Regions from separate parts of the Yersinia fenwicki genome, predicted to be linked through region 1. Evidence: predicted binding sites of a transcription regulator. Region 1 holds the regulator's gene; the other holds the start of a gene.

Region 1 (15,915 bases):
CAAAGAATTTCTGCACACCGTTCAGTACGCGCAGATGTGGCGTACCGTGGCCTTCACGCCCTGGAGAGCGGCCAAACATCACCGACACCGGCAGCATTTGAATATCCAACTCCGGGTTATTGCGATGCAGATCGAGATAATCGTGGAATATTTTTACCGATTCCTGCTTCGGGGCGTAATAGCGAAATACCCTTGGGCCGTTATCGATAAAGACATGGCTGGGAAGCTGCACACCATCGATTTCCAATGGAATCAATGGGTCGGGCAGATCCTGAGCCTGACACTGCGCTCGCAAAGTCAGTAAATCAGCCTTAGAATTGTAAGGCAAAACGTACAGAATAGGACGAGACGGGTCTAACCCTAACTCAGTCACAGGATCTGCCGGAATAACCTTGCTTTTTACCAACAATTTAAGTGGTAAATTCAATAACTTATAATATATTTTACGCCAACCTGACATAACTACATGAAGCCTCTTGTTAGCAATTCGTCGCAAGGATACCAGAAACTGGTTTTGAGATCTGTGGTGATGAGACAACAGAAAGCGGCAAAAATCATCATTAACTTAAGATAAAGGCAATAAAATATGGCAAATCAGTCAACTGGATTAACCCGAATCTATAAAGCTGCTGGTTATTCTGTGAAAGGTTTAACCGCAGCCTGGAAAAATGAAGCCGCATTTCGCCAGGAAGCAGTGGCTGCCATACTCGCTATCATACTGGCCTTTTGGTTAGATATAGAGGCCACAGCACGTATTTTATTGATCGCGAGTGTGGTGCTAGTCGTCATTGTTGAAGTTATCAATAGTGCTATTGAGGCGGTGGTGGACCGCATCGGCAGTGAACTCCACGAACTATCAGGACGGGCCAAGGATATGGGGTCTGCTGCCGTATGTCTGGCCATTTTGTTGGCGTTATTTATATGGGTAACAGTGCTCTGGCAGCATGTCGGCTAAGAATGCGATAAACAACGCGATAAACAGCGCTGTGGATGTAAACAGTGATTAATCCCTGTTTTTATTCACTCTTTGGTTCCCAATACTCACTTACCTGTATATACTCACAGCAAGACTGTATAAACAAACAGGGGGCGGAATGAAAGCACTTACTACCAGACAGCAAGAGGTTTATGACCTTGTGCGCGATCACCTAGCGCAAACAGGTATGCCACCGACCCGTGCCGAAATTGCGCAGCGCCTGGGGTTTCGCTCTCCTAACGCCGCTGAAGAGCATTTAAAAGCACTGGCCCGTAAGGGTGTGATCGAGATTGTCTCCGGCGCTTCTCGCGGTATCCGTCTATTGATGGAAGAAGAAGATGGTTTACCACTGATTGGCCGGGTTGCCGCAGGGGAGCCACTATTAGCGCAGCAGCATATTGAAGGCCACTATAAAGTCGATCCTTCCATGTTTAAGCCGAGTGCGGATTTCCTGTTGCGGGTAAATGGAATGTCGATGAGAGATATCGGTATTCTGGACGGTGACTTGCTCGCTGTACATAAAACCCAAGATGTACGTAATGGGCAAGTGGTTGTTGCGCGTATTGATGATGAAGTAACGGTAAAACGCTTGAAAAAACAAGGTAATATCGTCCAACTTCTGCCAGAAAATAGTGAGTTCCAGCCGATTGTAGTCGATCTACGTGAACAAAGTTTTACTATTGAAGGTCTAGCCGTTGGTGTCATCCGTAATGGCGACTGGATCTGATTTTCGCGTTGATTTATATACCCTTCAGTAAGAAGGGTATATAAAGAATTTTATCCCTTTTATATTCAACTCAATCTAGTTTGAGAATATTCCGATAATAAGTTATTACTTGCTGTTTTAACTGAATATTATCAGCTTTTCCTTTCTGTTTATTTCTCAAGTATCAGTGATTAATATTAATCTGACTTTAATTATCAGTATCCTCTGCTACAGTTATTCATACGGTAAGCGAAGGAACGATTTCAAATTTAAACTATTTATTACCGTATTTAATTAAATAAACTGACTAATCCAAAGGTAACGGAGATATTATGAATAAAGATCAAGCCGACGGTAACTGGAAGCAGTTTAAAGGTAAAGTGAAAGAGAAATGGGGCAAACTAACCGATGATGACCTGACCGTCATTGAAGGTAAGCGTGACCAGCTGGTGGGTAAAATCCAGGAGAAATACGGCTATCAGAAAGAGCAAGCCGAGAAAGAAGTTAAGGCTTGGGAAGATCACAGCAAATATCGCTGGTAGCGGTGTTAAACTGATATCGATATAAATAAATCGAGCTTCTGGTATTCATAGAATACTTATTTATTAAATAACCTTTAGTTTTTTATATTCTTCACATTAAAACTTAGTGGTGAATTTAATAATTAGCAATACTCTTCAGGTATCTTATTTATATCGAATTGACACAAGGATGTGTCTTGTTTTATTTAAATTCTTATTTATTCTCTATAGCCATTATTCCTCTCATACTTATCCTGCCGCCTATCAGGCGACAGTCTACTTTTATCATCAGGGACTACTTCTTTTTAGTCACAATAGAATGGTCATGACCACAATGATCATGGCTTTCACATGCTTCGACTTCCCCACATTCAGCACATAAACCATGAGCTTCAACCACCGTATGGCGCAGGGTAAAACCAGACTGTTTTGCTAACTGTGCCAGAGCTTCCTCGATACCAACAGTTGTTCGTTCAGTCACTATCTTGCAGCGATCGCAGATAAATAATGCCGAAGTATGAGTTGGCTCTTCAAAATGATGGCATAGCACATAGCTGTTTGCTGATTCAACACGGTGAATAAACCCCTGCTCAAGCAAGAAATCCAATGCACGATAGACTGTTGGCGGTTTAGCTTGTGGTTCAGAAACACGCAGTAAATCCAACAGATCATAAGCACTGATTGCACCAGGCTGTTGCGCCATCAAACGCAAGACTTCAAGACGTTGCGGTGTCAGCCGGACGTTTCGTTGTTGGCACAGGCTTTCAGCCTGAGCAAGCAGCTTTTCCTGATTGATAGGGTTCATCATGTACATCCCGCAGCATTTGAATGGTGCCAATTTTATCATATTTACAGCTAATCGCCGATAGATGAAAAAATAGGATGTCGCGGAGTGTCACAACTTTAGCAAGTCAAAGCTGCTAGTCGCGTGTTGCCATGTGTTAGCTACAACTATCACTCAGACTGCCATTATAAAGTTCTATGGTATAATCACATATTCTTTCCGATTGTTTGGTTTACTCAATGAGTAATATTAATGGGTAATTGATGCAGTCATAACCGATGAAACTACAGTAAATGTACCAAGCTCAGACTTTTTCCAGCACTCAGGCTGATAAGCCACATTATCCCCTACAGCGTTTTTCCGTCGCGCCGATGCTCGACTGGACAGATCGTCATTGCCGCTATTTTCATCGCTTGTTGACCAAACAGGCTTTGTTGTATACCGAAATGGTTACAACAGGTGCGATTATTCATGGTAAAGCAGACTATCTGGCCTATAGCGAGCAAGACCATCCTGTCGCACTACAACTGGGTGGCAGTGATCCGCAGGCATTAGCCCATTGTGCCAAGCTGGCTGAGCTTCGCGGATACAATGAAATAAACCTGAATGTAGGCTGCCCGTCTGATCGAGTGCAAAACGGCCGTTTTGGTGCTTGCTTGATGGCAGAGGCTAGTCTGGTTGCTGATTGTATAAAAGCCATGCGTGATGTCGTTTCTATTCCGGTTACAGTGAAAACCCGCATCGGGATTGATGAGCTGGATAGTTATGAGTTCTTGTGTGAGTTCGTGCAAACTGTCGCGGAGCGTGGTGAATGCGATATATTCACCATTCATGCCCGCAAAGCGTGGCTCTCAGGCTTAAGTCCGAAAGAGAACCGTGAAGTACCTCCACTGGATTATGAGCGGGTTTATCAGCTTAAACGTGATTTTCCTACACTGACCATTGCCATTAATGGTGGTGTGAAAACACTGGTTGAAGCTAAAGAACATCTTAAACATGTTGATGGGGTGATGATGGGCCGCGAAGCTTACCAAAATCCCAGTATATTGACGCAAGTGGATCGTGAACTTTTTGACCCAAATGCGCCGGTGGTAGATAGTGTTAAAGCTGTTGAAGCTCTTTTTCCTTATATCGAGCAAGAACTGTCACGCGGTGCTTATTTAGGGCATATCACTCGTCATATCTTGGGTATTTTCCAAGGGATACCTGGCGCGCGCCAGTGGCGTCGTCATCTGAGTGAAAATGCACATAAGCCTGGAGCAGATGTTTCCGTTGTCGAACAGGCGCTGGCTCTGGTGACCCGCCCACAGCACAGTTCTTAAGAAAAATGACTATAAGTTAGTGAAATTGACCACGCCAGCCTGCTGTTTTGGCAGGCTTGTTTTTATCTAAAATAATAAAATTCAAGTGGTTACCCGTCTTTTCGCGATTGGCACGTTTCTTGTAATACTCCTTATAAAATCCCCGAACTGATTGTTATATTTAATCAAGTGATTGTGGGGGAATAAACAGTTATTTAGGAGCCTGCCATGTTTGAAATTTTCTTTGTTATCGGCTTTTTTATCATGCTTATGGTGACCGGTATTTCGTTACTGGGTATCTTTGCAGCTCTATTGGTTGCGGCGGCCTTTATGATGTTGGGTGGGTTATTTATCATGATGTTTAAGCTACTACCTTGGCTGATTCTGGCCGTTGTGGTGGTCTGGATATGGCGTTCGATGCAGAAACCTACTGTAAGGCATTACTAAAATTTCGCTTTCTTGCAGCAGAGATCACAGCCTGAAAGATTAGTAGGATAAATCTGGGGGAAAACGTATTTTTTCTCAAACGAGCTTGCTAGGATGCAGTCCGATACAGTTTGGGATCACATTTTCATCCCTGACAGAGCTAACAATAGCTGTATAAACGGCACTCAGTTCTGGCAGTCTACCCTGTAGTACCCCTACGTTTGCACTAAAGAAAGCAGTGTAACCAGGGCTTCTAGTTGTTAGAGGCCCTGGTTATTACTTTTATAGTGTAAAGTGAATGACTAAAAACTAAGTATCTAAAATATTAAATTAAGCCACGTGAGAAGAGGAATCGTTAGTATTAGATATTAGTAAAAAATCGATTGTAGTTAGCAATAATATAAACTATTTGAGCGACAAATGCTTCTTTGATAATTATCTTCTCTTCTTGATTATTGCATTTCTTTTTTATATCAAAAAAGCTTTGTTGCATTAATTGAACGGTGACATCAGTGGATTTTTGAAATGCAGATAAACTATTATTTTCACCGAATTCACTGAGCAATAAATCAAACCTTTCATCAGCAAAGTCCCGTAGTATCTGCAGTTCTTCATTGCTAATTCTATTGTCACGATAAAAAGCGTTCAGTAATGTTTTTATATCTCTATTGATTTCTGAATCATGCATAATTAAAACCTCAATGTATGTAATGAAATTATGTTACTTAACTATTACAAACTGAGGATATATAGATAACCCAAAGAGGACAATAAGGACGCACTGGTTAATACGCTAAAAGTAATATGAAATAATTTTTTTAATAAACTATAATTGTTAATAATGGATAGTAATACCCAACTATCCATTATTAATTGACTAAAATCCTTAATTAAGGAATTAACAGGCTGGAGCCGGTTGTCTGACGACTTTCTAATATTTCATGAGCACGACGAGCATCGCTTAGCGGGAATTGCTGAGCTTTGGCTACATCCACATTAATTGCGCCACTGATAATCAGTGAAAACAGTTCGTGGCTGGCGCTTTCCAGTTCTTGTCGGTTAGTGACATAAACATTAAGAGATGGGCGAGTCACATACAGCGCGCCTTTTTGGTTGAGTATAGCAAGGTCTATCCCTGTCACCGGGCCAGAGGCATTACCAAAGCTGACCATTAAACCTCTGCGTTTGAGGCTATTAAGTGAGTCCAGCCAGGTGCTTTTGCCCACCGAGTCGTATACCACATCCACTTTTTCATCATTCGTCAGTTCAGCCACCCGCTCAGCGATATTTTCTGTACGGTAGTTGATGGTTGCCCACGCTCCATTGGCTTTAGCCAATTCGGCTTTTTCATCAGAACCCACTGTGCCAATTAATTTGGCACCCAGCGCTTTTGCCCATTGGCAGGCAATCAACCCGACACCACCGGCTGCCGCATGGAATAAGAACACCTGGCCGGGTTTAATTTCATAAGTTTGGCGCAATAAATATTGAACAGTCAGCCCTTTAAGGAATGAAGCTGCGGCTTGTTCAAAAGAGATTTGTTCTGGGATCAGAGCAACTTTCTCCGCAGCAACATTATGTACTTCACTGTAAGCACCGAGAGTTGACTGAGCATAAACCACTCGGTCACCCACTTTTAGTGAGTTAACTGCCGAACCTACTTTTGTCACGATCCCGGCGGCTTCAGTTCCCAGTCCACTCGGGAAGTGCTGCGGTGCGTAAAGGCCGCTACGCACATAGGTATCAATATAATTAATTCCGATAGCTTTGTTTTCTACCTGAACTTCATGCGTCGCGGGGGCCGCCAGCGTGAAATCGAGATATTGCAACACTTCCGGCCCACCTGTGGTGCTAAATTGAATATGCTTTGCCATGTTAGCTCCTTTACGATAGATATATTTTACCCTATAGGGTTCTACACCAGGAGCCGAGATCTTGCTAATACCGATAAGTAATAGGGAATTCATAATTACCCTTCGGGTATCATCGCGTATACTAAGCGGCACTATTTTCCTATAGCAACCATTATCCTGGCGCAATAATAGAGGTAAAGAACACTTTTCATGGCAGCAAAAAAACCTACCAACAATATGACAGAGCCACGCGATCGCCAGATGGAAGGGCTGAAACTCCCGCCTCATTCGCTGGAGGCAGAGCAGTCCGTGTTGGGCGGTTTAATGCTGGATAACGAGCGCTGGGATAATGTCTCTGAGCGCGTTGCCAGCAATGACTTTTTCAGCCGCCCACATCGCCGAATCTTTACTGAAATGCAGCGTTTGCTGGAAAACAGCAAGCCAATCGATTTGATCACGCTTTCTGAGTCACTGGAGCAAAAGGGTGATTTGGAATCGGTAGGCGGTTTCGCCTATTTGGCAGAACTATCGAAAAATACGCCAAGTGCAGCGAATATTGGTGCTTATGCTGACATCGTTCGTGAGCGTGCAGTCGTACGTGAAATGATCTCGGTTGCGAATGAAATTGCTGACGCGGGTTACGATCCGCAAGGGCGTAGCAGTGAAGATCTGCTGGATCTAGCCGAATCGAAGGTATTCCAGATTGCCGAGAGCCGGGCCAATAAAGATGAAGGACCGAAAAGCGTCGATCAGATCCTCGAAGCCACGGTCGCGCGTATCGAGCAGCTCTACCAGCGGCCACATGATGGCGTTACCGGGGTTTCAACCGGTTTTACCGATTTGGATAAGAAGACTGCTGGCTTGCAGAAGTCAGATTTGATTATTGTCGCCGCGCGCCCGTCGATGGGGAAAACTACTTTCGCAATGAACCTGTGCGAAAACGCTGCGATGATGCAGGAAAAGCCGGTATTGATCTTCAGTCTGGAGATGCCAGGCGATCAGATCATGATGCGTATGTTGGCGTCATTGTCCCATGTCGATCAGACGCGTATCCGTACCGGCCAGCTCGATGATGAGGATTGGGCACGGATTTCGAGCACCATGGGCATATTGATGGAAAAACGCAATATGTATATTGATGACTCCTCTGGTCTGACTCCGACTGAAGTGCGCTCCCGTGCGCGACGTATTTTTCGCGAACATGGTGGGTTAAGCCTGATTATGATCGACTACCTGCAATTGATGCGGGTGCCGTCGCTTTCGGATAACCGTACCTTGGAAATCGCCGAAATCTCACGTTCCCTGAAAGCATTGGCAAAAGAGCTACAAGTGCCGGTCGTGGCACTTTCTCAGCTTAACCGTAGCTTGGAGCAACGTGCGGATAAACGGCCGGTCAACTCCGACTTACGTGAATCAGGTTCAATCGAGCAGGATGCCGACTTAATCATGTTTATTTATCGTGATGAGGTGTATCACGAAAACAGTGATGAGAAAGGGATTGCACAGATTATTTTGGGCAAACAGCGTAACGGCCCGATCGGTTCTGTTCGACTGAAGTTTAATGGTCAATGGTCGCGCTTTGATAATTATGCCGGCCCGCAATACGATGATGAGTAATCCTCCTTCGTACTTGAAGCCGCAGGATTGTTAGCTACGCGCATGCACCCGAATCACTGACTGGTGTCAGCTCATCGGGGTTTGTTCGCTTGCTGCCTACCTGCAACTCCAATGACTTTGGGCATAACATCTATTGAGTATTAAGGATAAGAAATGAAAGCGGCAACAGCAGTAATCGACCGCCGCGCTCTGCGACATAACTTGCAACAGGTACGGCGTATAGCGCCGCAAAGCCGCCTGATTGCTGTTGTGAAAGCAAACGCTTATGGCCACGGGTTATTAGAAACAGCGCATACCTTGCAAGATGCAGATTGCTACGGTGTAGCGCGGATCGGTGAAGCCTTGATGCTCCGATCCGGTGGGATCGTGAAACCGATTTTGTTGTTGGAAGGATTTTTTGCGGCAGAAGATCTCCCTATTCTAGCGGCTAATTGCATTGAAACTGCGGTACATAGCATTGAACAATTGGAAGCGCTGGAAGTTGCCGAGCTCTCTGCTCCTATTCATGTTTGGATGAAACTGGATACCGGCATGCACCGTTTGGGTGTGCGTCCAGAGCACGCGGAGGCTTTCTATCAGCGCTTAAGCGCGTGTAAGAATGTTATTCAGCCAGTCAATATCATGAGTCACTTTAGCCGGGCGGATGAGCCGCAAGTGGATACCACCCGCCAGCAACTAGACTGTTTTGATACTTTCGCCGCCGATAAACCTGGCAAGCAATCTATCGCGGCATCTGGCGGTATTTTGCTCTGGCCAGAAGCACACCGTGATTGGGTTCGCCCAGGAATCATACTGTATGGGGTTTCACCAATGGATGAGCCTTATGCCAGTCATTTTGAACTAAAACCAGCGATGGCATTGAAATCCAGCCTAATAGCGGTACGTGAGCATAAAGCCGGTGAACCTGTAGGTTATGGCGGTACTTGGGTGAGTGATCGCGATACCCGTCTGGGGGTGGTGGCGATCGGCTACGGCGATGGTTATCCGCGCAGCGCTCCTTCAGGCACCCCGATGTGGCTAAATGGCCGCGAAGTTGGCATTGTGGGCCGGGTTTCAATGGATATGATTTCTGTTGATCTCGGGCCAAATGCGACAGATAAAGTGGGTGACGAGGTATTGCTGTGGGGCGCTGAGCTGCCGGTTGAGAAAATTGCAGCCTGCACTGGTATCAGCGCCTACGAATTGATTACTAAGCTGACCTCCCGCGTCGCGATGGAATATTTAGGGGAATAAGGTAAGCTGCTAGAGACAATAATTATCGTTAAAGGAGAGCAGCGCCGTGTTCCAAAATGTTGACGCCTACGCAGGTGACCCGATCCTGTCGCTGATGGAAAGTTTTAAAGTCGATAACCGTGCTCATAAAGTAAATTTGAGCATCGGGCTTTATTACAATGAACTGGGTGAGATCCCGCTGATGCAAGCGGTTCAAGTTGCTGAATCACAATTAAATGTTCAGCCACATGGAACACCAGTCTATTTGCCGATGGAAGGTCTCCACTCCTATCGTACTGCTATCCAGCAGCTATTATTTGGTGCAGATCATCCGATGTTGGTACAGCAGCGAGTGGCGACAATTCAAACCGTGGGTGGCTCCGGTGCATTAAAAGTTGGTGCTGATTTCCTGAATCATTATTTTCCTGATTCTCAAGTCTGGGTCAGTGATCCTACTTGGGAAAACCACGTTGCTATTTTTAGCGGTGCAGGTTTTAAGGTCAATACCTATCCGTATTTCGATAACGATAAGTTGGGCGTGAAGTTTGATCAAATGCTGGCTGTACTCCAGCAGTTACCCGCCAAAAGCATTGTGTTATTGCACCCTTGCTGCCATAACCCGACGGGTTCGGATCTCACTAATGCACAATGGGATCAAGTGATTGAAGTAGCTAAAGGCCGGGATTTGATTCCCTTCCTGGATATCGCTTATCAAGGTTTTGGTGCCGGACTGAATGAAGATGCTTATGCTATCCGCGCGATGGCAGCAGCTGAGTTACCCTGTTTGATCAGTAACTCTTTCTCTAAAATCTTCTCTTTATATAACGAGCGAGTCGGCGGTTTATCTGTGGTGTGTGAGAGTGAAGAAGTCGCAGGCCGTGTTTTAGGGCAACTGAAAGCCACCGTTCGCCGTAACTATTCCAGCCCACCTAACTTCGGTGCGCAAGTCGTTTCCAAAGTGCTGCATGACACCGAATTGCGAGCGCAATGGCAGGCTGAAGTGGAGCAAATGCGCCTACGTATTATTGAAATGCGTAGCACGTTGGTAGAAGCCTTGAAAGCTTCACTACCAAATCGTAATTTTGACTACTTGCTGCAACAACGCGGGATGTTTAGCTACACTGGTTTTAGCGCAGAACAGGTGGATCGCCTGCGTGAAGAGTTTGGTGTGTATCTGATTGCCAGTGGCAGGATGTGTATGGCGGGCGTCAATCACAGTAATGTTCAGCGTGTTGCGGCGGCTTTTGCCGCGGTACAGTAATCTGCTATTCACATGATTTAAATTAAGGCGATAGAAATATCGCCTTTTTTGTTTATTTTTTTCGCTACCTTTCCGTGAGTTATCTTCATCTTCTACTTGTTTATCCCAACACCGATGGCTGTAAATCGATTAAATAATATACTAATTGATGTGGCTGATACATGCTAAACGATCATTCATTGCTCACAGTAAAGCTGTTTTGAAAGGCGCAAACTGATGGTTCAGCATGCGTAACTGCCTAATGAAGCCTTTATGGAATAAATAACTTATGAGGCCGTTTCGCGAGACGGTACCGGCCCATTACAGGAGATATCCGCATGAATAATTCAGCATTACTGGAATACTGCATGTCCAAACCTGGAGCAGAGCAGAGTGACCATGAGAAGTGGCAGGCGAATCAGATTAAAGTAGCGGATGTGATGTTTGCTATGGTAGGCGAGACGGAGGGACGCCCCTCTATCTCATTGAAAACCAGCCCTGAATTGGCAGAAAGCCTGAGAGAGCAACATCCGGAGATCGTGCCAAGTGAACACTTGAACAAAGCGCACTGGAACACGGTATTTCTGGATGGCAAATTACCAAACTCACAGTTCTATTCATTAATAGACCGTTCTTACCAATTGGTTTTACAGGGATTACCCGAGCATCGGCGGCAAGAGTTAGTTGTCTGAAGGCTAAAAATAACACTCCAGGACAACTGACGGATTGCCCCGGAGCGCTGATTTAATGGCTACTTACGCTGCAACATAGGTTTGAGGAATCGGGCCGTATGTGATGCTGCGCATTCTGCGACGGTCTCTGGTGTGCCGGAAACCAAAATCTCGCCGCCGCCACTGCCGCCCTCTGGCCCCAGATCAACAATCCAGTCTGCGGTCTTAATCACATCCAGATTATGCTCAATGACCACAATGGTATTGCCCTGATCCCGCAACTGATGTAACACCGCCAATAACTGCTGAATATCAGCAAAGTGCAGGCCGGTGGTCGGTTCGTCCAGAATATAGAGTGTCTGGCCAGTACCACGTTTTGATAGTTCGCGTGACAATTTGACGCGTTGTGCTTCCCCGCCCGATAGGGTCGTTGCCGACTGGCCCAGACAAATATATGACAGGCCAACATCCATCAAGGTTTGCAGCTTGCGCGCCAATGCCGGAACGGCATCAAAGAACTCACGTGCTTCTTCGATAGTCATCGCCAACACTTCGTGAATGCTCTTGCCTTTGTATTTCACTTCCAGTGTTTCGCGGTTATAGCGCTTACCTTTACACTGATCGCAAGGGACATAAATGTCAGGTAGGAAGTGCATTTCAACTTTAATCACCCCGTCGCCCTGACAGGCTTCGCAGCGGCCGCCTTTCACGTTAAAGCTAAAACGACCCGGCGTGTAGCCCCGAGCGCGTGACTCAGGTACGCCCGCAAAGAGTTCACGAATAGGGGTAAAGATGCCGGTATAGGTTGCCGGGTTTGAGCGCGGAGTCCGGCCAATCGGGCTTTGGTCGATATCGATAACTTTATCGAAATGCTCCAGCCCTTGAATATCACGATACGGAGCCGGTTCATTACTGGTCGCCCCGTTCAATTGGCGCTGTGCAATGCAATATAAGGTATCGTTGATTAGCGTCGATTTACCTGAGCCAGAAACACCGGTAATGCAGCTAAATAACCCAACGGGCAGTGTGAGAGTGACATCTTTCAGGTTGTTACCGCTGGCGCCAATCAACTTCAACACTTTGCTTGGATCACCTGCCACGCGTTGGGCTGGAATGGCAATTTCCCGCTTACCGCTGAGGAACTGGCCGGTGAGTGAATTAGGCGCTGCCATAATGTCATCAACGGTCCCTTCTGCAACTACTTCACCACCATGCACACCGGCACCAGGGCCGATATCAATCACATGGTCGGCGGCACGAATGGCATCTTCATCATGTTCTACCACAATCACGGTATTACCCAGATTACGTAGGTGAATCAATGTTTCGAGCAAACGTTCATTATCGCGCTGATGCAAACCGATGGACGGCTCATCAAGCACATACATGACACCCACCAAACCGGCACCAATCTGGCTGGCCAGACGAATACGCTGCGCTTCACCACCTGAGAGGGTTTCCGCAGAGCGGGACAATGACAGGTAATTCAGCCCGACGTTAACCAGGAACTTCAGCCTGTCGCCGATTTCTTTTAGTACTTTCTCGGCAATCTGTGCTCGCTGACCGCTGAGTTTCATATTTTGGAAGAAGCTCAGCGCATGACCGATGCTCAGTTCTGAGATTTCTGGCAATGTAGTATTTTCGACAAAGACATAACGCGCTTCACGGCGCAGACGTGTGCCATGACATGAAGTACAGGAGCGATTACTGATAAATTTAGCCAGCTCTTCGCGTACCGCACTGGATTCCGTCTCTTTATAACGGCGCTCCATATTGTGCAGCACACCTTCAAATGGATGGCGGCGTATCGTGGTATCACCGCGGTCATTAATGTATTTGAATTCAATGGTATCTTTGCCAGAACCATACAGAATGGCTTTCTGGATGGTGGCATCCAGCGAGTTAAATGGCGCTTCGATATCAAACTTATAATGATCAGCCAGTGAACGTAGCATCTGGAAGTAGTAGAAGTTACGGCGATCCCAACCCCGAATTGCGCCCCCTGCCAGTGACAGCTCAGGGTTTTGTAGCACACGATCTGGGTCAAAGAACTGCTGTACACCCAGGCCATCACAGGTTGGGCAAGCACCGGCCGGGTTGTTAAAGGAGAACAGACGCGGCTCCAACTCGCTCATACTATAGCCGCAAATGGGGCAGGCAAAGTTAGCGGAAAACAGCAGTTCTTCTGCGTGAGGATCGTCCATATCGGCAACCACGGCAGTGCCGCCGGAAAGTTCCAATGCGGTTTCAAATGATTCAGCCAGACGCTGAGCCAGGTCTTCGCGCACTTTAAAACGATCGACCACTACTTCAATGGTATGTTTCTTTTGCAGTTCTAATTTCGGTGGATCAGACAGATCGCAAACTTCGCCATCGATCCGCGCCCGGATATAGCCCTGCATTGCCAGATTTTCCAGCGTTTTGGTATGTTCGCCTTTGCGATCTTTTACCACTGGCGCCAGTAACATCAGGCGGCGGCCTTCTGGCTGGCTGATGACGTTATCCACCATCTGGCTGACCGTTTGCGCGGCAAGCGGCACATCATGATCCGGGCAGCGCGGCTCGCCGACACGGGCGAACAGCAAACGCAGATAATCATGAATTTCAGTGATGGTGCCCACGGTAGAACGCGGGTTATGGGAGGTCGATTTTTGCTCGATGGAGATGGCCGGAGAGAGACCTTCAATATGGTCGACATCCGGTTTTTCCATCAGCGATAGAAATTGGCGCGCATAAGCGGAGAGAGACTCAACATAGCGGCGTTGGCCCTCGGCATACAGGGTATCAAATGCCAGTGAGGATTTGCCTGAACCCGATAGACCGGTGACCACGATCAGTTTGTCGCGCGGAATAATCAGGTTGATATTCTTAAGATTATGGGTGCGAGCGCCCCGAACTTCGATATTATCCATTCAAACATTTCCCGGATGTAAACTGAGCCTCTCCCGTGCCTATTTTGGGGATATACAGGTGCATTTCCAACATCCCAAAAGTACACAGCCAGTACGAAACGGATAATTATGACACAAAAAAACCTGAATGGATATCCAGTATCCGAGTGCAATTAAGGCCGTTATTGCAATAAATTTGTAATGCATTGCGCAGCGATGATCAGTTGTGCCGTTTACCCGCTAGCGTGTTAAACTTACTGGTTTATACTGTACAAAATTTATTTCATCAGGAGAGTTCACATGGCCAGCAGAGGCGTAAACAAAGTGATTTTGGTCGGGAATTTGGGCCAAGACCCGGAAGTCCGCTACATGCCGAATGGCGGCGCTGTTGCCAATATCACCCTGGCCACTTCCGAAAGCTGGCGTGATAAAGCAACCGGCGAGCAGAAAGAAAAGACGGAATGGCACCGTGTGGTGTTGTTCGGCAAACTAGCGGAAGTTGCTGGTGAGTATTTGCGCAAAGGCTCTCAGGTCTATATCGAAGGCGCATTGCAAACCCGTAAATGGACAGATCAGGCTGGTGTTGAGAAATACACCACTGAAGTTGTGGTTAACGTGGGCGGCACCATGCAAATGCTGGGTGGCCGTCAAGGCGGTGGTGCTCCGGCGGGTGGTGGTGCACCACAAGACGGTGGCGCGCAAGGCGGTTGGGGTCAACCTCAGCAGCCACAAGGTGGCAACCAGTTCAGCGGTGGCCAGCAGGCTTCACGCCCGGCTCAATCAGCGCCAGCAGCACAACCACAAGGCGGCAATGAGCCACCAATGGATTTTGACGACGATATTCCGTTCTGATCCTACGACTTGCTTAGTACCAGTCACACTGGTGATAGAAATAAACCCTGCCTTGGCGGGGTTTTTTTATGGCTACACATAATAGAGTTTGCATCGGCCATCACATGACTAAATCGATGTTAAGAAAAATAAAAGGGCTAAAGTACATTGTTGAGCTTGCCGATAAAAAAACCTTAGCGAGTCACCGGGTTGGCGACTAAGCCTAATGCGCTGCTAAAAGACGTGCAGCAGATGATAAAAGGGATAGGTATGTCTGTATCGAAAGTTTTATTTATTACCTCGTTTTTAGGTGTCTCTATGAGTAGCAGCATTGCCGCTACTTTTACCGACAGTCTTATACAATGTAATCCTCAGTTTTTCGAAACGCTCTATCAGCAGCGTACAGCGCTGAAAAAAGTGGTCCGTGTCCAAGATGACCATAAAGCAATTGCCTGGGTGCCGGTGACGGATAAAGAAGGGACAATTGCTTACTTTACTCATACATTCCGCGATGGTGACTTGACCCTCTCCGGTTATTATGAGCAGAGTGAAGATCTAGGGAAGTTAGGTAAATATTATTTCTGGGGAGTATTAATTGATGAGCCTGTCGAGAAAGTTATCGCTTTAACGCCCGAAGTGAAATGGCAAAATAATAATGGACTTTATATAACTCATCCACAAATCAAAGTCGAACTGACACAACCATGGCAGCCGAATCCTTCAGCTATTGATGGTATTGCTCCAGCGAAAGATAGTGCTGAAAAGGTCGTGATGCTGAGTAACAAAAATGGCAAATCTTTGCTGAGCTGTTCCATTCAGGGCAATATCGATCGGGCTCTTCTGCTCCAGGAACGACCAGATATTGCCGCAGGGAATGAATAATGAA
Region 2 (15,915 bases), 1.7 Mb from region 1:
TTGGACGTTAACCCTCGCAGCTAAGGATTTCTCTATGAAACGGTCATATTGCAGATTGACGGCTGATGAGGCCGCCGAGTGTATCGAGCATGGGAATATGGTGGTGTTCAGTGGTTTTACCCCGGCGGGATCACCCAAAGTGCTGCCCGCGGCCATTGCCAAACGCGCTATAGCGCACCACCAACAGCAGAAAGAGTTTCAAATCCGCTTGCTGACTGGCGCATCAATCAGTGCTCAGGCTGATGATGAATTAGCCGCCGCCGAGGCTGTAGTCTGGCGTGCGCCTTATCAAACCGCCTCACTATTGCGGGAAAAAATTAATCAGGGCTCGGTCAGCTTTGTTGATTTGCACCTGAGTGAAGTGGCGCAAATGGTTAACTACGGTTTCTTTGGTGATATTGACGTGGCGGTGATTGAGGCCTCAGCCATCACCGCCGATGGGAAAGTTTATCTCACCAGTGGCATTGGTAACTCACCGGTCTTTTTGCATAAAGCCAAGAAAATCATCATCGAATTAAATCATTATCACAGCCCTAGGGTCGCAGAATTGGCCGATATTGTTATGCTGGGTGCGCCTCCTCGACGCAATACTCTGCCGATATTCCATACTCTGGATAAGGTGGGCCAACCTTATGTACAGGTTGATCCAGCCAAGATTGTCGGCATTGTCGAAACTGAGCTACCGGATGCCAGTAATAGCCTTGATCGCGAAAATCCATTGTGCGAGAAAATTGCCGATAATGTGGTGAGTTTCTTGCTGAATGAACTGAAATTAGGCCGTATTCCGCCCGAGTTTCTTCCGCTGCAAAGCGGAGTCGGTAATATCAATAATGCGGTGATGAAACGCCTTGGGGAAAATCCCGACATTCCGCCGTTTATGATGTACTCAGAGGTTTTACAGGAATCGGTGGTGCAGTTGCTAGAGACCGAAAAAGTACTGGGTGTCAGTGCCTCGAGCTTAACCATTTCACCTGCCACACTGAAAAAAATCTATGACAATATGGACTTTTTCTCCAGCCGAATCGTTTTGCGTCCACAAGAGATTTCTAACAACCCGGAAATCATTCGCCGGTTAGGCGTTATTGCCCTCAATGTGGGATTGGAGTTTGATATTTATGGTCATGCCAATTCCACCCATGTAGCGGGCACCGAATTGGTTAATGGTATTGGCGGCAGTGGCGATTTTGAGCGCAATGCCTATCTATCTATCTTTATGGCTCCCTCCATCGTCAAAGGAGGAAAAGTCTCCACCATTGTGCCAATGTGTACTCATGTTGACCACAGTGAACACAGTGTCAAAGTTATTGTTACCGAACAAGGCGTTGCGGATTTACGCGGCTTGTCGCCGATGCAACGCGCAGTGACGATTATCAATCACTGCGCCCATCCGATGTATCGCGACTATTTGCATCAATACCTGGCACAGGCCAAAGGGGGGCATTTACATCACGACCTGACCCAGGCATTTCGGCTACATCAAAACTTATTTGAATATGGTTCCATGCTGGCGCCTTAATCGCCATCACGATCCGAATGGATATAGCCCATGACTTGTTCTATATGGTGATTATTCTTGATTGAATAGAGATACTCGCGCATATACATGGGCTGATTTGGCGCATCGAAATATTTAAGTTTTGCTGGATTCACTAACCGATAAGCAAACTGTGGGACGACGGTCAGAAATTGCCCCTGCTCAACCGCACTGATTTTTGCCATAAAACTGTAAGGGCGATAAATAATAGTCGGGTTAATCCCATTGGAACGGAAATGCGCATCTAATAAGGATTCAAAATTAGCCCGATTCTGAAACCGCATTTGCAACCACGGCAGCGTATTCAGAAGTTCCAACGATTGGCAATTTTCAAAACGACGCGAAACTAAAAAGCCGAGTCGCAGTAATGGCAGCTCCGTGGTTTGTAAACTATCAATATGCGTCACCCGGGGGGAAGCCTGTTGCGGTGAAATAATGAAATCCACCCGCCTGTCGAGTAAATCATCTATCACACTGTTTTCACTGAACTCGAAAGGCTGAGCCGTCACCCCATCATACTTATCACTGAGGCTGAATAACTGATCAAAAATGATGGTGGGATAGGTGTTATCAATGCCAATAACGATATTTTTCTGCCGCTGAGACAGTGAGACAATGGTATTATCAATCGCCGATAGCCGTTGATAAATAGGGAATAATTCTTGATAAAGTTCCTGACCTGCTTTGTTTAAACTGATGCTCTTTTCATTTCGAGTAAACAGCGCATATCCCACCAATTCTTCCAGGGCCGCAATACTCTTACCAAAAGGTGAAGCGGTCATATGTAATTTTTCTGCCGCTTTCGCCATGCTGTTGGTTTGGGCCAAAATAATAAAATTACGCATTTTTTTTGAAATAAAAACGTTCATGACTTGACTGATGTAAGAGAGGGAATAGGGCTACAGCATAAGGGAATCAACACAGCAATATTGTGAGTGCAGGATAACTATTGCATCTCACCTGACATAAAATTCTGTCAGTAAACTCATTTTTAAATTTCAGATAGATTAATAGCAAAGGCCCAAAATTATGGGCCTTTTCATTATGGTGCAGCAAAAAAGAGGGGCCGCTAATCTTGTTACCCCTGAGCCATCAATCCTAATAGTTTAATCACAAAATAGAACACTACACCGATGACCAATGGCAGAATATATAAGGTAAAGAACTGCAAAAAGATAGTGTGATGTGGTAGAACGATTTTTTCTTCCAATTGCTCACGACTACGCCCTTCACTGCCCTTCGCCTGCTCTAAAATCATTTGGTCTTCAATACCTTCGCGTATATGCCGTACTTGCCGTGACATGCGCGCACCCGATGCCTGTAATGACAAACCCACGAAAATCAGCATATAAATAATAAAGAACATGATGTTCGATGCTGAGAACCCTTGTTCGAAATCAGGTACTGGCGAGTTGTACCAGAAGATATCCAGAAAAGTCGTGTTAAAGCGGATCATATCGGTCATTACATGGATAAAATCCAGCATAACCGCATTAATCCCTGTGCTTTTTTGACTATATTGATAGGCAAAATTGATAATTGAAATCAATGTTGACAGCAGCGCTGGAATAAATACGAGCCACCCGGCTATCCGTTTGATGATAGCGACACGCCCAGCCTGTTGATAGGTCATGACTTCTCCTTGTAAATACCACAACTTATGTAGCTTTAGTTTACCCGCTACACCCCGATCTTGTGCAGAATTTTGTGAATGTTATTACGATTCATGCAAACTCAAGCCTAGCTCATCCAGCGCAATATCATTAAGTTAATAAATTATACCGTAAGAAAGACAGAGAATTGTGTTCTGGCAGTTCAATCACCATGAACCAATGATAGAGTGTTCAATCGGTAGCTAGAAACCAAACAGGAGAAATAATAAATGGCGACCCCTCACGCAATTAAGGCCGCAATTTTCGATATGGACGGCTTGCTCATTGATTCGGAACCGTTATGGCTACAGGCTGAACTTGATATTTTCACCGAGCTGGGGCTGGATACCTCGTCGAGAGACTCCCTGCCCGATACTCTTGGATTGCGCATTGATTTAGTGGTGAAGCTTTGGTTCCAGTCCATGCCTTGGCAGGGGCCAAGTCAGGCAGAAGTTTGCAAACGTATTATTGCCCGAGCGATAGATTTAGTGGAAGAGACCAAACCGGTTTTGCCCGGCGTGCAATATGCACTGGAGCTGTGCCGCGCCCAAGGGCTAAAAATTGGTCTGGCATCAGCTTCGCCGCTGCATATGCAAAAACGTGTCCTGGCGATGTTAAATATTGAAAAATACTTCGACCGTCTGGTATCAGCAGAATACCTGCCGCACAGCAAACCACATCCTGAAGTATATTTGAATGCTGCATCTGAGCTGGGTGTCGATCCCCTAGAATGTGTCACGCTGGAAGATTCAGTCAATGGGATGATTGCCACCAAAGCGGCACGTATGCGCTCTATTGTCATCCCTTCAGTTGAATACCGAGCCGACCCTCGTTGGGTATTAGCGGATATACAGTTGGAGTCATTAGAACAATTACGTAAAGAAGATATTTCGTAACTGTCGATTAAGTCACAATAGATTGTGGTGACGAAGATATGACTTCCTGCGGGTGACTGTTGTATTAATAAAGGCGGTTGGCGTTGATACCCAGCCGCCTGAATATGTTTTACAGGAAATCATCCCGTTTGGGATTGAAGGTGTCGATCAAAATACTATTGTCTTCCAGTGATACGGCTCCATGCATCTCGTTCTTAACCGCACGATAAGCATCACCCGCTTTCAAAATACGTTTCTGTCCTTCAATTTCCACTTCAAAACTACCTGCCGCAACATAAGCAATCTGGTCGTGAATATCATGCTTATGCGCAACACCAATTGCGCCCTTATCAAAGTGAACGCAGACCATCATCAGATCATCGCTCCAGGTCATGACCTTGCGTTTAATACCATTACCTAACTCTTCCCAAGGCGTTTCATCATTAATAAAGAACATCTTCATTGTTTCTCCTCATTATTATGCAAAATGGTTCTGGTGTAACCTAGTCACAGTTTTACGCTGAATTCGGCCCATTCTACGGCCAAAATCCACAGTTTGAACATTATTAATCCAAAAATCATGACACCCCTCAAAAAATAATAAAACATCATTTCATTTTTATTGAATTAACTTCCCGCAAATACTATCATCACCACATCAAAAGAAACACCGGTCCGAACCGAAAGAGAGGCACCGACATGCAAACTCGTCAAAGCATTCATAGCGACCACGCCAGGCAACTCGATACTGCAGGTCTGCGTCGTGAATTTCTGATTGAAAATATTTTTGTTTCAGATGAATACACAATGACCTATAGCCACATCGACCGAATCATTGTGGGCGGTATTTTGCCGGTCGAGAAAACAGTCAGCATTGGTGATGAAGTGGGCAAGCAGTTAGGTGTGAGTTACTTTCTGGAGCGCCGGGAACTGGGTGTTATCAATATTGGCGGGCCGGGCCTTATCACTGTTGATGGACTGGTTTATGAAATCGGTAATGAAGAAGCACTGTATGTAGGAAAAGGCGCTATAGAAGTCACCTTTAGTAGCCTTGAAAGCAGCAAACCGGCCAAGTTTTACTACAACAGCGCGCCGGCGCATACCCCTTATCCCAATAAGAAAATCACACTGGCAGAGGCTGCACCGCAAACATTGGGTGATGACGCGACCAGTAATCGTCGCACTATCAATAAATACATCGTGCCCGATGTGTTGCCAACCTGCCAACTGACCATGGGGTTGACCAAGCTGGCGCCCGGCAATCTCTGGAACACGATGCCCTGTCATACCCATGACCGCCGCATGGAAGTGTATTTCTACTTTGATATGGACGAAGAAACAGCCGTCTTCCACATGATGGGCCAGGCGCAGGAAACTCGCCATTTGCTGGTTCATAACGAGCAGGCAGTTATTTCACCAAGTTGGTCTATCCATTCAGGTGTAGGCACTAAACGTTACACCTTCATCTGGGGCATGGTCGGTGAAAACCAGGTCTTCGGTGATATGGACCACATTGCCGTTAGCGAACTGCGCTAAATGTTTGTCAACGGCGTTAAGCATCACCCTACCAAAGCCGTCCTTTGGGCGGTTTTCTCCCCAATATTATAATCGCGGTACTCTTTGGCCGCCTTGAGAGAGATGTTAGCTATGATCTTAGATTCCTTTGAGTTAAAGGGTAAAATTGCTCTGGTTACCGGCTGTGATACGGGTTTGGGCCAAGGCATGGCGATTGGTTTAGCCGAAGCGGGTTGTGACATTGTTGGTGTGAATATTGTTGAGCCAAAAGAAACCATCGAGAAAGTGACTGCCTTGGGTCGCCGCTTCTTAAGCCTGACGGCTGATCTGAGCAAAATCGATGGTATCCCTGCCCTGTTAGAACGCGCCATCGCTGAATTTGGCCGAATCGATATCCTGGTCAATAACGCCGGTATTATCCGCCGCGAAGATGCAATCAATTTCAGCGAAAAGGACTGGGATGATGTGATGAACGTGAATATCAAAACAGTGTTCTTTATGTCTCAGGCGGTTGCCAAGCAATTTATCAAGCAAGGCACTGGCGGCAAAATCATCAACGTAGCGTCGATGCTGTCTTACCAAGGCGGTATCCGTGTTCCTTCTTATACGGCATCGAAAAGTGCGGTAATGGGTGTGACTCGTCTGTTAGCAAACGAATGGGCTAAACACGGCATCAACGTGAACGCAGTGGCACCAGGTTACATGGCAACCAACAACACCCAACAGCTGCGCAAAGATGAAGAACGTAGCAAAGAGATTCTTGATCGCATCCCAGCAGGCCGCTGGGGCTTGCCTGATGACCTGAAAGGTCCTGTCGTCTTCCTGGCATCCAAAGCATCTGACTATATCAGTGGTTACACGATCGCTGTTGATGGCGGTTGGTTGGCTCGCTAAATCAGTAAATATCACTAATTTGAGTTAAGGATTATTTCCTACGGTTATTCGCCATATTCCAGCTCAAAACTCTATTGAGGCACAACATCAGTTGTGCCTTTTTTATTACTTATTTATCAAATAGTTAACAAACAGATCTTTACCAAGAATCTTGCCAAAACTGCAAAAATAAAAAATTCAAAACAACGTTCCGACTCCGATCACACTTTTGTCATTCGCCCAATGACTCGCCAGTAAATACAAATATAATAGATTGAAACGATGTTTCTATTTATAAGGAACTGTAAACCGGTTCCAACCTAACATTTCTATGATGGGGTTACGGTGATGGATTTTGTAGGCAACATTAAAGGCAGCGACGCGTTGATGATTAACTGGCTCAGTGCTATCAGAAGCTATGTTGATTTAGTCCAGTCTGTGAGCCACAGCAATCAGAACCCAACCCCACTGATGGCCGATGGTTTTGATGTCCTGACTCACCAACCTGTGGCCTGGAAATTCCCAGATGGTCGTAATATTCCGATATCTAACTTTGCCAGTCAACAAAACTGGCTACGGACACTGGATGCGCTCAGCCTGGTCACACAGGATCCGCAATATCATCAACAAGCGCGGGTACAAAGCCGCTATTTCATGCAACACGGTGTTCATGAGCAAAGTGGGCTGTTTTATTGGGGTGGCCATCGTTTCCTGAATCTGGACACATTGAAAACTGAAGGCCCAGAGTCGAAAGCGCAAGTGCATGAACTTAAACATCATCTGCCTTATTACGACTTACTGCTCAGTGTCGACCGGGAAAAAACACTTAATTTCCTACAGGGTTTCTGGCATGCCCATGTTGAAGACTGGCAAACGCTGGATCTCGGCCGCCACGGCAGTTACGAAAAACAACGCGACCCACATGTTTTCACTCATGCGCGCCATGATGTGGTTAAACCTGAAGCCTTGCCGCAGTTACCTGAAACCAAAGGCCTGACCTTTGTTAATGCAGGTACAGATCTCATTTACGCTGCATATAAATATACTGAGTACACCGGCGACATCGCGGCGGCTGCTTGGGGCAAACATTTATACCGTCAATACGTTTTGGCCCGTAATCCTGAAACAGGGCTGCCGGTTTACCAATTCAGTTCGCCACAACAACGCCGGCCAATACCGGAAGATGATAACCAAACCCAATCCTGGTATGGCGACCGTGCCAAGCGCCAGTTCGGCCCTGAGTTTGGTGAAATTGCCCGTGAAGCCAATGTCTTGTTCCGTGATATGCGGCCATTACTGATTGATAACCCCTTAGCAATGCTGGATATCTTGCGCCAACAGCCGGATGCAGAAGTTATACAATGGGTGATTGATGGGTTAAAAAATTACTATCGTTTCGCCTATGACGTCGAGAGTAATACATTGCGCCCGTTATGGAACGATGGACAGGATATGAGCGGCTATGTCTTACAGCGTGATGGCTATTATGGCGCTAAAGGTAAGGTTATCTCGCCATTCCCATTAGAAGTAGATTACTTGCTGCCACTGGTTCGAGCCTGGCGAGCCAGTGAAGATGACGAGCTGCTGGATTTGATTGCGGTATTACTGCACCGCTGGCAGTTAGCTGAATTAAACAAACAACAACGTAGTGCAGCACTGATGGATGGCAAAAAACCAGCCGCCTCCCCTTATCTGCTAATGGCCTTAGTTGAACTGGCTGAGCATTGCCAATGCAGCCAATTATTTGCATTAGCCTGGAAAATAGGGAATGACTTATTCCAACAACATTTCCACCGCGGCCTGTTTGTCGAATCAGCGGAACACCGTTATTTCCGTATCGACAATCCGATTGCATTAGCTTTATTAACCTTGATTGCCGCGAAACAGAATAAATTGGCAGCAATACCTCAATTTATTACCAATGGTGGTTACATCCATGGAGATTATCGGGTGAACGGAGAAAGCCGCACTCTGTATGACGTCGATTTTATTTATCCGACACTTTTGAATCAGTAGTTTTATTTATCTTTCATGTTATTAAAAATAGGTAAGCATTATGAATGAAAACAGAATGCTGGGGTTAGCCTATATATCACCTTATATAATAGGGTTGATAATATTCACGGCTTTCCCCTTTGTATCATCTTTCTTTCTCAGTTTTACTGAGTATGACCTAATGAACCCTCCCGTTTATAACGGGATCGAGAATTACCGTCATATGTTCCTGGAAGATGATTTATTCTGGAAATCCATGGGCGTCACTTTCGCTTATGTATTTCTGACTATTCCATTAAAATTAGCATTTGCTCTGGGGATCGCTTTTGTACTGAACTTTAAATTACGTGGTATTGGCTTCTTCCGTACCGCATTCTATATTCCGTCAATTCTTGGCAGCAGCGTAGCGATTGCGGTGTTATGGCGTGCCCTATTTGCCATTGATGGCCTGCTTAATGGCTTTATTGGCGTGTTAGGCTTTGACCCTGTTAACTGGCTGGGAGAGCCAGCGCTGGCACTGACATCTGTGACATTACTGCGTGTTTGGCAGTTTGGTTCTGCCATGGTTATCTTCCTGGCCGCATTGCAGAACGTCCCACAGTCACAATATGAAGCTGCCATGATTGATGGTGCCTCTAAATGGCAAATGTTTATGAAAGTGACCGTGCCACTGATTACACCGGTTATTTTCTTCAACTTTATTATGCAAACCACACAGGCCTTCCAGGAATTTACCGCGCCTTATGTCATAACCGGTGGTGGGCCAACCCATTACACCTACTTATTCTCGCTATATATATATGATACGGCGTTTAAATACTTTGATATGGGATATGGCGCTGCACTGGCCTGGATATTATTCCTGGTAGTCGCTCTCTTTGCCTCAATTGCATTTAAATCTTCTAAATATTGGGTCTTCTACTCCGCCGATAAAGGAGGAAAAAATGACTGACGTACAAAACTCCCACCAGAAGAAATTAGATCTGGCGCAGGATATTGCTGATGCGGAAATTAGCCGCACCTTGCGTAAAGCTAAAGTCAGTGCCATTTTCCGCTACGTTATTTTGATTATTGTCGGATTGATGATGCTCTACCCCTTGCTGTGGATGTTCTCAGCTGCTTTTAAACCTAATAATGAAATTTTCACTACATTAGGATTATGGCCAGAACACCCTACGCGGGATGGTTTCGTTAACGGTTGGAAAACCGGTACGGAATATAATTTCGGTCACTACATGCTTAACACCTTTAAGTTTGTTATCCCGAAAGTCATTCTGACCATTATATCTTCCACCATCGTGGCGTATGGCTTTGCACGCTTTGAAATTCCATGGAAGAAATTCTGGTTCGCAACATTAATCACCACCATGTTGCTGCCAAGCACCGTGTTATTGATTCCTCAATACATTATGTTCCGTGAAATGGGCATGCTGAATAGCTACATGCCGCTGTATCTGCCATTGGCGTTCGCTACACAAGGGTTCTTCGTCTTCATGCTTATCCAGTTCCTGCGCGGTGTTCCCCGCGATATGGAAGAGGCGGCACAAATCGACGGATGTAACTCCTTCCAAGTGTTGTGGTACGTGGTAGTGCCAATCTTGAAGCCGGCCATTATCTCCGTGGCATTGTTCCAGTTCATGTGGTCAATGAACGACTTTATCGGCCCACTGATTTACGTCTACAGCGTAGATAAGTACCCGATAGCGCTGGCTCTTAAGATGTCAATTGACGTGACCGAAGGCGCACCTTGGAACGAAATTCTGGCAATGGCAAGCATCTCCATTCTGCCGTCCATCATTGTTTTCTTCCTGGCTCAACGCTACTTCGTGCAAGGCGTAACCAGCAGCGGAATTAAAGGTTAATAGAGGATTTATCATGGCTGAAGTCATTTTCAATAAATTAGGCAAAGTTTACTCCAACGGTTTCCGCGCAGTTCATGGCATTGATCTGAAGATCCATGATGGCGAGTTTATGGTGATTGTTGGTCCATCCGGCTGTGCTAAATCCACTACCCTGCGTATGTTGGCTGGGCTGGAAACTATCAGTGATGGTGAAGTGCGAATTGGTGATCGGGTGGTCAATAATCTGGCACCAAAATCACGTGGTATCGCCATGGTGTTCCAGAACTATGCGCTGTATCCGCACATGACCGTGAAAGAGAACCTGGCTTTTGGCTTGAAGTTGAGCAAATTGCCAAAAGATCAAATTGAAACACAAGTTGCTGAAGCAGCGAAAATTTTGGAACTTGAAGACTTACTTGACCGCTTGCCGCGTCAGTTGTCTGGTGGCCAGGCACAGCGTGTGGCTGTTGGCCGCGCCATTGTTAAAAAACCCGATGTATTTTTGTTCGATGAGCCTTTATCAAATCTGGATGCCAAGCTGCGCGCCTCTATGCGTATTCGTATCTCGGATTTACATAAGCAGTTGAAGAAAAGCGGTAAAGCAGCAACCACAGTTTACGTTACCCACGACCAAACTGAAGCAATGACCATGGGTGACCGCATCTGTGTGATGAAACTGGGCCACATTATGCAAGTTGATACCCCAGATAATCTCTATCACTACCCTACCAATATGTTTGTTGCCGGTTTTATCGGCGCGCCGGAAATGAATATCAAACCGAGCACGCTGGTAGAAAAAGAGGGGAAAGTTGGCCTGACAGTCGGTCAATACACCCTGGTATTGAATGAAAGACAGCAAGCCAAAGTCGCTGCCCACGCCGGGGAAAAAGTGTTCTTTGGTGTACGTCCTGAGTTCGTCAGCATGTCTATGAATCCATTTACTGATAATCACTCACAAGGTGAATTGGTCCGTGTGGAAAACATGGGTCACGAATTCTTCATGTATATCAAAGTTGATGACTTTGAGCTGACCTGTCGTCTGCCGTCTGACGAAGCACGACCTATTATCGAAAATGGTCTGCATCGCACCGTGTACTTCCAGTTTGATATGGATAAATGCCATATCTTTGATGCAAAAACAGAAAAAAATATCTCTCTTTAACAGGAGCAGTACCCAATGAAAAAAGCGATCCTACACACGCTGATAGCATCCACTCTGGCACTATTATCACATCAAGCCTTTGCCGCGCAGGATGAAGTTAATTTACGTATGTCATGGTGGGGCGGGAATGGTCGTCACCAGGTAACGTTGAAAGCATTAGAAGAGTTCCATAAGCAACATCCGAATATTAATGTTAAAGCAGAATACACCGGTTGGGATGGTCATTTATCTCGTCTGACAACACAGATTGCCGGTGGTACTGAACCCGATGTCATGCAAACTAACTGGAACTGGTTGCCTATTTTCTCTAAAGATGGCACTGGCTTCTATAATTTGTTTAGCGTAAAAGAGCAATTAGATTTAGCACAATTTGATCCCAAAGAACTGCAACAAACTACCGTTAATGGCAAGTTGAATGGTATTCCAATTTCAGTTACTGCTCGTATTTTCTATTTCAATGATGCGACCTGGGCTAAAGCTGGTTTAGAATATCCTAAGACTTGGGATGAGTTACTTGCGGCAGGTAAAGTATTTAAAGAAAAACTGGGTGACCAATATTATCCAGTGGTATTAGAGCATCAGGATACTTTAGCGTTAATCCGTTCTTATATGACGCAAAAATACAATATTCCTACTATCGATGAAGCTAATAAGAAATTTGCTTATTCGCCAGAGCAGTGGGTTGAGTTCTTTACCATGTATAAAACCATGGTAGATAATCATGTTATGCCATCCACCAAATACTATGCTTCATTCGGCAAGAGCAATATGTATGAAATGAAGCCGTGGATTAATGGTGAGTGGGCGGGTACTTATATGTGGAATTCCACCATAACCAAGTATTCCGATAACCTGACCAAACCTGCCAAATTGGTGCTTGGTCCATACCCAATGTTGCCAGGGGCAAAAGATGCCGGTTTATTCTTTAAACCAGCACAGATGCTTTCTATTGGTAAATCAACTAAGTACCCACAAGAAAGTGCGATGCTAATCAACTTCTTACTTAACAGTAAAGAAGGGGTTGAAGCATTAGGTCTGGAGCGTGGCGTACCATTGAGTGCTACAGCGGTGACTCAATTGCGTGCCAGTGGCGTAATTAAAGATGAAGATCCTTCTGTTGCCGGTTTAAATATGGCTCTGGAATTGCCACATAAAATGACAACTTCACCATACTTTGATGACCCGCAAATTGTTTCACTATTCGGTGATGCAATTCAATATATCGATTATGGTCAGAAGACCGTACAAGAAACTGCAGAATACTTTAACAAACAAGGTGATCGTATTCTGAAACGCGCCATGCGCTAATAAATTAATTTAATTTAACTTAAGTCTTCATTAAACCCTGCCATTAACTTGGTAGGGTTCTTTTGTATACCCATCAAATAATAGACAATTAGATAGACATCACAATTTAATATCTGTTTAAAAAAATAATCATCAAGACAGATCTGGATCACACAAATATTTATTAATGTAAATAGAATATGCATTCACAATATTTGAAACATCGTTTCTTTGTTTGTGAAATTGCTTTCTGGTCGTGTGTTGATTTTTATAGATTTGTTAATAACTTTTGATTTAAATAACCATAACCCTGGGATTATATAAAAATGAAATTTAAATTACTGACTCTGGCAGTGGCATCTGTAATCAGCTTTAGTTCTGTTGCAACAACAATTGACTACCGGCATGAAATGAAAGATACAACTAAATCTGATCATAAAGATCGGTTATTAATTTCCAACCGTTTTGCTAATGGCTTTGGTTTATCATTAGAAGGTAAATGGGGCCAGCACAGCTCTGACACCACACCGAATAAACCTTTCAATGAGCAAGTGAGTAATGGCACCGAAGTGGTTGCCAGCTATGTTTATCAGTTCAATAAAACATTCCAATTGGAGCCTGGTTTCTCATTGGAATCTTCTTCTGATTCTAATAACTACCGCCCTTACCTGCGCGGTAAAGTATCCTTTACTGATGACTTCTCAACATCACTGCGTTATCGCCCATATTACAAGCGTAACCAGCCAGCTCAGACTAAAGCAACAGAGAAAGGCCACGAGTTCACAATGCTCTTTGCCTACAACTTCTTGAAAAACTATTCAGCAGAATATGAATTGAACTACAAGAAATCCGAAGACGAAATTCTGGCCAATAAAGAGAAAGAAGAATGGAGTCATGACCTGAAAGTCGCTTACAAATGGGATAAAAACTGGAAGCCATATGTTGCCATCGGCAATGTTGCTGGCAGCAAAACCACTGACGAGCGTCAAACTCGTTACCGTGTAGGTGTTCAGTACAGCTTCTAAGTTCTGACCTTACCATATAACTGTTGTCGTTCGTGAACGTGTAGTTATTAATACCCTCATCATTATTTGTTAATTATGCCCATACCCGTATTACTTTGGGGAAAAGCTGACTCCCGGTCACTTTTCCCCTTTTTTTGGTTTATCTTTTTGTAAGTGTGGTTGTAGCGCAGTCGCCTTCCAAACCCGGTCTCACTATTTCAGCCCAAAGCTCGATGTTTTCATTGCAAAGCCTCAGGTTAGCTTACTCTTTCTTATTCCACGTAAAATGAGATATTTAGTTACAGCGTAACGGCTATTCATGTCATTAAAAATCTCATATACTGGATAAATCAACAGCTACAGATTCGGAATTCAAGTATGACAGGGGAAGGACACCTTATTTTTTCTGTCGCCTGCGTTATTTTTGCCAAAAAAGTTGGCCTCACGCCTGAACTGGCACATGGCGATTGGTGGCATATTATCCCTGGCGCCCTGTTAACCTCCTTGCTGCCAGATATCGATCACCCCAAATCAATCCTTGGTCAGCGGTTAAAGTGGATATCTACACCGATTGCCCGGGCATTTGGCCATCGGGGGTTCACTCATAGCCTGTTGGCCGTCATTGGCGGTATCGCTCTATTTCAAATGGATATTTCTCGCGATTGGATAATTCCCGCAGATGCGTTCCACGCGATGATTGTTGGCTATTTCAGTCATCTGTTAGCCGATATGATTACGCCTGCGGGTGTCCCGCTCTTATGGCCGTGCCGTTGGCGTTTTACTATTCCGCTATTGCGTCCACAAAAAGGTAATCAATTAGAACGCGTATTATGTGTTCTATTAGTTTGTTTTTCCGTCTATTGGCAAACTGACACCACATTCTCCCTGCAATCCTATATGGAACAATTGAAAAATTTTAGACTGTGATCACACTTTAATGGGTAAACAATCATCAGATTGTATATATTCCATACAAATCATAGCAAAAATTTATATAACATTCTTTTTGGATATAAGTAGCCTTTCTTAGTAGCTGCTAACATACGCAGCTAATTGCGCAGTTGACTGTGCTTGGCTCTATTCTGGGCAAAAATAGAATTAGAATATGCAGCTAGTATTTAAAATAATAATTTGGAGATTTGGGGATGAACCTACCGCTTGTGATTAATGTGCTGTTATTCGTGGCACTGCTATTACTATTGGCACAAACTCGGCATAAACAATGGAGTCTGTCCAAGAAAGTCTTGGTGGGTCTGGGACTGGGTGTGCTCTTTGGTCTGGGCCTGCAATGGGTCTATGGCGCAGACAATCCAGTGCTGAAAGAGTCTATTACTTGGTTTAATATCGTGGGTAATGGCTATGTGCAATTACTGCAAATGATTGTTATGCCATTGGTATTTGCCTCAATCTTGAGCGCCGTGGCCAAACTGCATAATGCCTCATCTCTGGGTAAAATCAGTGTATTGACCATTGGTACATTACTATTCACCACTTTAATCGCGGCACTGGTGGGCGTGTTGGTCACCAACTTGTTTGGCTTAACGGCCGATGGTTTGGTACAAGGAACACAAGAGTCAGCACGTTTGAGTGCTATCGAAAGCAATTATCTCGGAAAAGTGACTGACCTGACCGTTCCTCAGTTAGTGTTGTCCTTTATTCCGAAAAATCCGTTTGCCGATTTGACCGGCGCTAGCCCAACCTCAATCATCAGTGTAGTTATTTTTGCCACATTCCTGGGAATAGCTTCCCTGCAATTACTAAAAGATGATGTAGCGAAAGGCGAGCGCGTGCTGGTGGCTATCGATACGCTGCAAGCCTGGGTGATGAAACTCGTCCGTCTGGTGATGAAACTGACCCCTTACGGCGTATTGGCATTGATGACTAAAGTGGTTGCTGGTTCTAATATTCAAGACATCATTAAGCTAGGCAGCTTTGTTGTTGCCTCTTATCTTGGCTTGGCGATTATGTTTGTGGTGCATGGTGTGCTGTTGTCTTTCACCGGCATCAACCCATTGAAGTTTTTCCGTAAAGTTTGGCCGGTACTGACGTTTGCCTTTACCAGCCGTTCCAGTGCTGCCAGTATCCCACTGAATGTTGAAGCACAAACCCGCCGTTTGGGTGTACCTGAATCTATCGCCAGCTTCTCAGCTTCCTTCGGTGCGACTATCGGCCAAAAT

The links. Region 1 encodes LexA, which represses DNA repair genes until DNA is damaged. Its sites were predicted from a motif close to TNCTGTATGTACATACAGNA; they were not measured.
Region 2: a site for LexA is predicted at 14,078-14,097, ahead of ACF3VQ_RS09485 (metal-dependent hydrolase). Genes of this name have one in related genera too.

Annotation. Positions count from the first base shown of each region.
Region 1 is NZ_CP170755.1:359,340-375,254, forward strand. It holds gene plsB (glycerol-3-phosphate 1-O-acyltransferase PlsB) at 1-460, opposite strand, end outside; gene ACF3VQ_RS01585 (diacylglycerol kinase) at 587-955, shown strand; gene lexA (transcriptional repressor LexA) at 1,095-1,703, shown strand; gene ACF3VQ_RS01595 (CsbD family protein) at 2,015-2,224, shown strand; gene zur (zinc uptake transcriptional repressor Zur) at 2,499-3,008, opposite strand; gene dusA (tRNA dihydrouridine(20/20a) synthase DusA) at 3,281-4,309, shown strand; gene pspG (envelope stress response protein PspG) at 4,517-4,735, shown strand; gene ACF3VQ_RS01615 (hypothetical protein) at 5,076-5,402, opposite strand; gene ACF3VQ_RS01620 (quinone oxidoreductase) at 5,605-6,588, opposite strand; gene dnaB (replicative DNA helicase) at 6,778-8,184, shown strand; gene alr (alanine racemase) at 8,338-9,417, shown strand; gene ACF3VQ_RS01635 (amino acid aminotransferase) at 9,464-10,657, shown strand; gene ACF3VQ_RS01640 (MmcQ/YjbR family DNA-binding protein) at 10,975-11,328, shown strand; gene uvrA (excinuclease ABC subunit UvrA) at 11,388-14,219, opposite strand; gene ssb1 (single-stranded DNA-binding protein SSB1) at 14,499-15,050, shown strand; gene ACF3VQ_RS01655 (hypothetical protein) at 15,300-15,911, shown strand; gene ACF3VQ_RS01660 (surface-adhesin E family protein) at 15,911-15,915, shown strand, end outside.
Region 2 is NZ_CP170755.1:2,059,110-2,075,024, reverse strand. It holds gene scpB (methylmalonyl-CoA decarboxylase) at 1-11, shown strand, start outside; gene ACF3VQ_RS09550 (succinate CoA transferase) at 35-1,516, shown strand; gene ACF3VQ_RS09545 (LysR family transcriptional regulator) at 1,513-2,403, opposite strand; gene ACF3VQ_RS09540 (YniB family protein) at 2,613-3,167, opposite strand; gene hxpB (hexitol phosphatase HxpB) at 3,417-4,082, shown strand; gene ACF3VQ_RS09530 (cupin domain-containing protein) at 4,192-4,524, opposite strand; gene kduI (5-dehydro-4-deoxy-D-glucuronate isomerase) at 4,761-5,597, shown strand; gene kduD (2-dehydro-3-deoxy-D-gluconate 5-dehydrogenase KduD) at 5,709-6,470, shown strand; gene ACF3VQ_RS09515 (pectate lyase) at 6,798-8,465, shown strand; gene ACF3VQ_RS09510 (carbohydrate ABC transporter permease) at 8,506-9,396, shown strand; gene ACF3VQ_RS09505 (carbohydrate ABC transporter permease) at 9,389-10,306, shown strand; gene ACF3VQ_RS09500 (ABC transporter ATP-binding protein) at 10,320-11,447, shown strand; gene ACF3VQ_RS09495 (ABC transporter substrate-binding protein) at 11,463-12,755, shown strand; gene ACF3VQ_RS09490 (oligogalacturonate-specific porin KdgM family protein) at 13,061-13,759, shown strand; gene ACF3VQ_RS09485 (metal-dependent hydrolase) at 14,117-14,665, shown strand; gene ACF3VQ_RS09480 (L-cystine transporter) at 14,884-15,915, shown strand, end outside.